DNA from 2 places in the Arthrobacter sp. CAN_A214 genome. Region 1 is predicted to be linked to the other one. Evidence: predicted binding sites of a transcription regulator. Region 1 holds the regulator's gene; the other holds the start of a gene.

Region 1 (4,417 bases):
GGCGAATGCCGGCCTTCGTTCCCAACGCTTCACGCAACGCTTCGCCGAGGGCGATTGCGGTGTCCTCGACGGTGTGGTGGACATCTATGTGGGTGTCTCCGGTTGATTTCACCGTCATGTCGATGAGTGAGTGCTTCGCCAGTGCAGTCAGCATGTGGTCGTAGAACGGCACCGTGGTACTGATCTCCGACTCCCCGGTCCCGTCGAGATCGATTTCGACGAGCACGCTGGATTCGCTGGTGGTGCGCTCGATCCGCGCAGTGCGGCCGGCGGAAATCTCCACGGTCATGGCGGTCCTTCGGTAGGTTGGGTGCTGCACCCAGGTCGGGGGCGATCGGGCCGCCCTCTTTGGTACCAGTCTAGGAGACAGTCCTTACAGGAGGGTGCGGAGGGTGTCGAGGAACACTGTGGTCTCCGACTCAGTGCCGGCCGTCACCCGGAGGTGGCCTTCGATGCCGACGTCGCGGATCAGGACCCCTGCGTCGAGCAGCCCGCTCCACACAGCACGGGGATCGTCCAGGCCGCCGAAGAAGACGAAGTTCGCATCCGAGGGAGCCGGTGACAGTCCCAGTTCCCGCAATTCGGCCACGATGCGGTCGCGCTGTGCCTTGATGGCCTCGACGTTGGCGAGCAGGGTGTCGGAGTGGGTCAGGGCGGCGTTGGCTGCCGCCTGGGTGATCGCGGAAAGGTGGTACGGAAGCCGAACCAGGCGAAGCGCATCGGCGATTTCGGGCGCGGCCGCGAGGTAGCCGAGCCGCGCTCCGGCCAACGCGAAGGCCTTACTCATGGTGCGGGACACGATGAGGCGCTCCCTGCCGGGCAGGAGCGTCAGCGCGCTGCTGGTACCCGACGTCGCGAACTCGCCGTAGGCCTCGTCGACGATGATGATGGCCCGCTCCTTCTCCCCCGCCTCGTAGGCTGCCTCGACGACGTCGAGGCCGAGCGCCGTACCGGTGGGGTTGTTGGGTGAACAGAGGAATACGATGTTCGCCCGTGACTCGCGGACGTGCCGGGCGGTGTCGGATGCGGTCATCTCGAACGCCGCGCGCCGTCCGGCCGTGACGTACCGGGTGTCCGTACTGCTGGCCAGGAGCGGGTACATGGAGTACGTCGGAGGGAACCCGAGGGCTGTCCGCCCCGGGCCGCCGAACGCCTGAAGGATCTGCTGGAGCACCTCGTTCGAACCGTTGGCTGCCCAGATCTGATCCGGGGTAATGCCATGGCCGAGATAGGCCGCCAGATTGACACGCAGCTCCGTGAACTCCCGGTCCGGGTACCGGTTGAGCCCGCGAGTAGCTACTTCCACGGCCGCGACGATCGCTGCGGAGACGTCCGCCGGAACGCCGTGCGTGTTCTCGTTCACATTGAGGAGGATCGGCACATCGATCTGCGGCGCCCCGTACGGGAGGAGCCCTACGAGATTGTTCCTCAGCGGGAGATGGGCAAGTGCCTCTTCACGGTCCGTCACCCTGCAAGTTTAATCGATGGGCGGGCCGTCCGGAGAATTGGACCATCCGGCCACGCTTGCGGAGTCCACTCTCCGAACCGGTGTTCCCCAGCGAATCGGCTATCAGCCGCCGACCGGCACCGCGAGGGATTGACCTGCCTGGACCACCGAGGATTTGAGGCCGTTGAGTTCAACCAGCTCAGCCACGAACTCACGGGGATCGCGGTCCGGCGCAAACTCTCCGGCAAGCCCCCACAGGGTCTCCCCCTGGCCCACACTGACGTTGATGGTTTCAGTAGGTGCTGGCTCGCTGTCCATCGCCTTGGCCTGGGAGGTGAGCGAAACCCCGAATATCAGAACCAACGCCACGAGCAGAACCGTGGGAAGGCCCACCAGCACAAGCCGCCCACGCCGTGTCAGATGAATCGGGGCGGACTTCGTACTCGGCGAAGGCCGGTCCGCCACCACTTCACGGAGCGCGTCGTTCGAACGATTGCCGTCGACGAGCGGAGTGCTGGTCCTGACGATGGTGAGTGCTGCCATGGCTGTACCTCTTTCGGATCTTCGAATCGGTCGGACGGCACTGAATCGTGAATTAGAACACGTATTCGATTTTCTTCCTGCTTATTTTTAGCACCTGCGAACGAGCTTTGTCGAGACTCACTCGAACATATGTTTGAAATCACGCCGCGGGTGTTCTAGCGTTGACATCGAAGCAGGATGCAGAGTGGATACCCGGTGGACTTGCTGCTTTCCACATCACCACCCGCCACCGACAAAACAGGCCGGCGGCGTCTGATGAACCGGACACGGGGCACCAAGGAGAGGACGACCGGTGGCAGAGCACGAGGCGGCAGAGCATGGAGTTTCCGGCCCCACGCTGAAGGAGGTTCCGGCAGCAGAGGGCGGCGCTGTCAGCGCAGGGCGGGGGCGCCCACGGGGCCGTGCGGTCGGCAAGGGACTGACCGACCGGCAGAAGACGATTCTCGAGACGATCCAGCGGTCGATCGGTTCGAACGGGTATCCGCCCTCGATGCGAGAGATCGGCGACGTCGTCGGCCTGGCGAGCCTGTCAAGCGTCACGCACCAGTTGGCCCAACTCGAGCGCCTTGGCTATATCCGCCGCGATCCGAAGCGCCCGAGGGCCATGGAGATCCTTCTTCCACTGACGCTGACCGACGCCACGGAGCCCGAGAATCCGGATTTCCCAGCAGGGACGGGGAGCCTGCATCGGGGTGCCGTCGACACCGCGATGGTGCCGCTCGTCGGCCGCATCGCAGCCGGTGGGCCCATTCTCGCCGACCAGGTGGTCGAAGAAATCCTGCCCCTCCCCCGCCAACTGGTGGGCCACGGCGAACTGTTCATGCTGAAAATCTCGGGTGACTCGATGATCGATGCCGCCATCTGCGATGGCGACTGGGTGGTGGTCCGCCGGCAGCAGAGCGCCCTCAACGGCGACATCGTCGCCGCGCTGCTCGACGACGAGGCGACGGTGAAGACGTTCCGCCAGCGTGACGGTCACACCTGGCTGCTGCCGCAGAACACCCGCTACGAACCCATCCTTGGCGACCATGCGAGCATCATGGGCAAAGTCGTCTCGGTGCTGAGGGCCCTCTAGCCCACCCGGGCGTCCGGCGCGGGAGCAGCGAGCCGCTCAAGGATTCCGAGAGCGATCGCCCGGTCCGTCGTTGTCCAGAAGGGCGGCAGCGCTGCACGGAGGAATCCCCCGTAGCGGGCATTCGCGAGCCGTGAATCGAGCACCGCCACCATACCCCGGTCACCCGACGCCCGGATCAGGCGCCCTGCGCCCTGGGCGAGGCGGACAGCGGCATGGGTCGCTGACACACTCATGAAGCCATTGCCACCCGCACGCGCGACGGCGCGGGTCCTCGCCGTCATCAGCGGGTCGTCAGGACGTGGGAATGGAATCCGGTCGATCACCACGAGCCGGCAGGCATTGCCCGGCACGTCGACGCCCTGCCAGAGGGACAGGGTGCCGAACAGACAGGTGTCCGGTTCCTCCGAGAATTGCCGCACGAGGGATGACAGGGATGATTCGCCCTGACAGAGGATCTCGAAACCCACCTTCGGCCTCAGCGCCTCGGCTGCCTCCTCGGCTGCACGCTTCGAGGAGAAGAGCCCCAGCGCGCCTCCCCGTGAGGCAGTGAGAAGGGCCTCGAGTTCCGCCAACTGGGCACCTGAGGTGCCGCGCTCCGGTTTCGGGAGATCCTTCGCAACATACAGCACCCCCTGGCGGGGGTAATCGAAGGGGCTGCCGACGTCCACTCCGGTCCAGGCCGGCGCGCCGTCACCAGCAAGGCCGAGCGACCCGGCGACGGGGCCGAATTCCGCGCCGATCGCAAGGGTAGCCGACGTGAGGATCACAGTATGATCCGCGAACAGACCCTCGCGCAGCCTGCCGGCCACGGAGAGCGGAGCGACGTTCAGGGTAGCCGGAGCACTGTCGTCGGGAATTCCATAGCCGGAACCCGGAGTGAAGGAACTGGCGCGCGAAGCCCACACCACCTCGTTCGACGTAGAGGCGGCGAGGATCCGCTCGCACAGATCGAAGATGAGGGTCAATCGCGCGCGCGCCATTTGCCGGCCGCCGTCGGCGTCGCCGGTTTTGCCGTCGGTCTTCGTGTCCGACAGGGCAGCACGGCAGGCACTCCGCACCTGGTCCAGCGACTGTTCGACCGCCTCGGGCAGCCCTCCGGGCAGCAGGCCCGATGGAAGAAGCTCGGCGGCGGCCTCGAAAGCACTTCCCGCACTGTCCAGTACACCTGTTCCGATGGAGGCGTGCCGCCGCAGCGCGGTCGACGCCGCGCTGATCATCGCCGGGGCGAGCTGCCCCGACACCGCACCTGTCACGCGGTCGTGAAGCTCGTGCGCTTCGTCGATGACGACGACGTCGTACTCCGGGAGGACGGCGAGGCCCTCGAACGCACTGATCGCCAGCATCGCATGGTT
Region 2 (4,417 bases), on a different contig from region 1:
GCTGGGCCTGAGCTATCTCTTCATCAGCCACGACCTAGGTGTGATCCACCATGTCAGCGACGACGTCCTCGTGATGAAGGACGGCCGCGTGGTCGAGGCGGGCACGGCGTCGTCGTTGTTCACCAACCCGACTACCGACTACACCCGGGCGCTGCTCGCGGCCGTTCCCGAAATGCCGGCGCGGGTCCTACCCTCCACTCCAGCACAAGGAGCAGCATCATGACCACGCAGACCATCGACCTTGCAGTCACTACCTCTTATGCCTCACTCGCGGTGCGGTTCCGGCCGCTGTTCGAGCAGATCGCGTCTGGTTCCGCCGAGCGCGAGACGGACCGGACACTGCTGCACGAGCAGGTCCGACTGCTTGCCGACGCCGGCTTCGGCGCACTGCGCGTGCCGCGGAAGTACGGCGGCGCGGGCGTTTCTGCGCCCCACTTCTTCCGGCTGCTGATCGAGCTGGCCGCGGCGGAATCGAACCTTGCGCAGGCGTTGCGCTCGCACATCGCGTTCGTGGAGGACCGGCTGTATGCCGACGACGGCGAATGGCTGAGCCGTGTGGCCGCCGGCGCACTGCTCGGTAACGCGTGGACGGAGACCGGACCGGTCGCCGTCGGTGGCGTGAGCACGACGATCGAGCGCGACGGCGATGCGTACCGCGTGAACGGCACGAAGTACTACACGACGGGGAGCCTGTATGCCGACTGGATCCAGACGGGTGCGCGGACGCCCGACGGCGTCGACATCATCGCGCTGGTGCAGCGCGATGCCCCCGGCGTGGAAATCATCGACGACTGGGACGGCTTCGGCCAGCGGCTGACGGCGAGCGGTACGACGGTGTTCACCGACGTGCGGGTGCCGCTTACAAATGTCCTGGTCGAAACCGAGCATGCGCCATACAACACGGGGGTGTACCAGCTGATCCATGTGGCGACGCTCGCCGGCATCGCGAAGGCAGCAGTGCGCGACGTCGCTGTGGAGGTGCGAGGGCGGACGCGGACGTTCAGTCACGGGAGCCAGGTGCGGCCGAGTGAGGACATCCAGATTCAGCAGGTCGTCGGAGAGGTGTCGGCACTGGCGTTCACCGCGGAAGCTGCGGCGCTGAGGGTGGCGGAGCAGTTGCAGGAGGCGTTCGAGGCGCAGGAAGATTTGATTGCTTGTACTGCGGATGGAGCTGACGGCGCTGTCCGGGTAGCTGGAGACGGGGAGGCCAGGGCTGCTGCGGACCGGGCCGCGCTCGACGTCGAATTCGGCTCCTCCCAGGCGCAGATCGTGGTCACCGAGCTGGTGCAACGCGCGTGCACCACCATCTTCGATGCGTTGGGGGCGTCGTCAACGCGGCGCGGGCTGCAGCTGGACCGGCATTGGCGGAACGCGAGGGTGATCTCGTCGCACAATCCGGTGGTGTACAAGTCGCGGGTCGTCGGAGACTGGGAAATCAATGGGACCGTGCCGAACTTCGTGTGGCGTGCGGGGACGGCCAGGCCTTCCGAATAGGGGTCATGGGCGGGTGCGGACGGCAGCCCCCGCCCATGACCGGTGGGGGTTAGGGCCCTCGATGATTCGCACCTACCGGGCAGACCTTGTTTTCAGCGTGCTGCTGTTTCAGTGTGCTGCTGCCAGGAGAGCTTCGGCTGCCGACTGTTCGCCCTGTGCCAGGCCGTCCAGTTTTTCGGCCAGTGCCGCGAAGGCCATCGATCCCTGCCGCTTCCCTCCGGAACTCTGCCCAGGAGGGCCGGAACGCACCTGGTGCGGACCATTCATCCCCGGAGAGAAACTCCTGGACCTGGGTCAGTGCTGAAACGCGGAGGGCGCCATCGGCGAGAAGTGCGGGCCATCCCTTTTTGGTCCGTGTGTTCCGTAGGCGATCGGCCCAGGTCCGCATTCCTTCGACACCGAAGTTCCTGTTGAAACGCTCGGGAATCCCCTCCTGGCCCTTTGTGCCCAGCAGCGCCACCGCAGTGTCCCGGAGCGCGGCTCGGGCGTCGGATTCGTGGGTGGCAGGAGTGCCTGAACCTTCACCAACGACATGGGCCTGCCAGTGACCGTCCGCTTTCCGGCTCGCCCTGGCCGCAGCAAGGTCAGCAGCACTGACGGTCCAGACCCGGCCGGCGCCGTCGAAAGGAACTGAATCATCTACCCGGAGGCCTGACCTCCTTTGCCTTCTGCAAACCGGAAGCGTGGGTACCGGTGAGAAGGTCAGGCGCTGGGTTCGCCTTTACCCAAGGGTAGGACTGAACTGCCGTCCCGGCAATCAGCTGTTGTGGTGCCATCCTCCTGTGGAGGAATAGTGACACTAATCCCCCTCCACAATGGCCCGAATTCGCTCGATAATAGTACACATATTCGATAGAATTGGGCATGGCCGTCGCACCGCTCGAGTAGCCCGAAGAGAGTGAAACTTTGCTGGAATCGATGCGGTCCGACCTCCTCGATTTCGGGAAGGAAATGGCGGGGAGTTACCTGACGCTCAGCAGGCGTGAAGTGGTGCAGACGCTCGTGAAGATCGAGGAAATCGCCAAGCTCGTGGACTATCTGCAGGTGGTTGCCGCTCGTGCCGTCCAGGATCAGGACATCGCCACCACCGGAGAGCGGCAGGCGACAGGCTCCCTCCTCACACGGGCGGAGCGAAGTATCTCCGAGCGAATTTCCGGTGGTGCCTTGGAAAGCACGACAGAGGCTGGCCCTGAGGGTGGTTTCGGTAACGCCGGGCAGCAGAACAAGTCCTCCGCGCTTCCGGAATTCAAGAACTGTGCCGACTACCTGCGGGCAAGACTCGGCATCAGCCGCAGCGAGGCAAACCGCCGCTTGAGGCTGGCGGATAACATCTTGCCCGACCTTGCCGGATGTGGTGCCGCAACCGCCGCCCCGATGGTTGCGTTGGGCTCGGCGCTGGGTTCCGGCTTCGTGATCGGACGCGCCGCTTCCATCATCTGTGATGCGGTGCAGCGGGTTCAGTCCTTCGCGACGCCACTGCAGCTCGACTCGATGGAGCACCACCTCACTCGGCAGGCGGTGGAATCGGATGAAGACGTCCTTCGGGTGCTCGCTCGTCGGTGGGAGGGCGTGCTGGATCAGGATGGACAGGAACCCACGGAGAAAGTGCTCCAGGCGCGGCAAGGAGTCTTCCTCAAGGGCAGGCGTAACGGCTTGCATTTCATGGAAATCGGCGCCACCGACGAGCAGTTCGAGCACCTGGTGACGGTCATGAACACCGCTACCAACCCGCGGGGAAAGACTCCGGACACCGCAAACCACGCGGCATCAGGTGGCTCACGCGGTGCCACCGATGTGTCGGACAGTACCGCGGAGGCAGATCCATGCCGCCCCACCCGGCCGCAGAACCTCCTCGATGGGTTGGTTGCGGCCTGCAGGATCGCCCTGGCGACAGACAGCCTTCCCGCAGCAGGCGGCCATCGGCCTCAGGTGATGGTGACCATCAGCTATCAGGATCTCGTGGGTGAGACGGAACGCGCGGGTCATGCAGTGTTCGGGCAGCAGATCAGCGCCCGCAGCATTCGCAGGTTGGCCTGTGACGCAGACTTGATTCCGCTGGTCCTTGGCGGCAAGGGCCAGATCCTCGACATCGGAAGATCACAGCGGCTCTTCCCGCCACACCTGCGGCGAGGACTTGTCGCGAGGGACAAAGGGTGCGGATTCCCGGACTGCGCAATCCCGGCAACCTGGTGCGAAGCCCACCATATTGTTCCCTGGGCCAAGGGCGGAACAACGAATATCAATGACGGCGTCCTTCTGTGTTCACGCCATCATCACGTCATTCACGAGGGCAACTGGACCGTCGAATCGCGGCAGGGCATCCCGTGGTTCGAGCCACCGAAATACCTCGACCCTGGCCGAACCCTTCGAAGGAACAGGTTCTGGCAAGTGGAGGCAGCAGTCCATGAGCAACTCCTGTACGACGACCACTGATTTTCTACTGTCCGGGGTTGGCGGCGAGGCTAGAGCATCCACCGAGGCGACCTGCCAACCATTCCGCACCACGAGTTGAGCAGAGAGATTTTCGGCATGTTCGGTGAGCAGTACGGACTGATCAACAACATCCTCGGCAGCTTCGGGATCGACCCGATTCTGTGGAAGAACGAAACACTCCCGGGCCACATCGCGATCGCCACCATGGTGTCCGTGATCGTCACTGCCTCCATTGGCGGACTCCAGATCTTCACCAAACCACGCCTCTTCGACCCCGTGGCTGCAGGAGGCACCCAGCGCCAGTTCCAGACCACGGTGCTCTACCTCCGGGAGATGGTGTTCCAGCGGCAGAACTTCTGATGGTCGCCGTCATCGCTACCATGGCCATCCCCACCCAGCTCGGCATCATGACAGCATGGACGGACTTCCTGTGGCCGCTGCTCGTCCTCGACGCCAACAATCCGACCCTCCAGACGGCGCTCAGCCAGCT

What was found. The regulator LexA, encoded in region 1, represses DNA repair genes until DNA is damaged. The targets are predictions, from matches to a motif close to TCGAACANNTGTTCGA.
Region 2: IWX65_RS05255 (HNH endonuclease signature motif containing protein) is a predicted target of LexA. The motif match lies at 2,332-2,347, and genes of this name have one in related genera.

What each region holds. Positions count from the first base shown of each region.
Region 1 is NZ_JADOUU010000007.1:108,019-112,435, reverse strand. Features, by position in the region: gene hisB (imidazoleglycerol-phosphate dehydratase HisB) at 1-289, opposite strand, end outside; gene IWX65_RS08685 (histidinol-phosphate transaminase) at 374-1,468, opposite strand; gene IWX65_RS08680 (LysM peptidoglycan-binding domain-containing protein) at 1,571-1,990, opposite strand; gene lexA (transcriptional repressor LexA) at 2,409-3,065, shown strand; gene IWX65_RS08670 (ATP-dependent DNA helicase) at 3,062-4,417, opposite strand, start outside.
Region 2 is NZ_JADOUU010000004.1:30,870-35,286, forward strand. Features, by position in the region: gene IWX65_RS05245 (dipeptide ABC transporter ATP-binding protein) at 1-223, shown strand, start outside; gene IWX65_RS05250 (acyl-CoA dehydrogenase family protein) at 220-1,494, shown strand; gene IWX65_RS05255 (HNH endonuclease signature motif containing protein) at 2,401-3,927, shown strand; partial or broken gene IWX65_RS05260 (sugar ABC transporter permease) at 4,024-4,284, shown strand; partial or broken gene IWX65_RS05265 (carbohydrate ABC transporter permease) at 4,263-4,417, shown strand, end outside.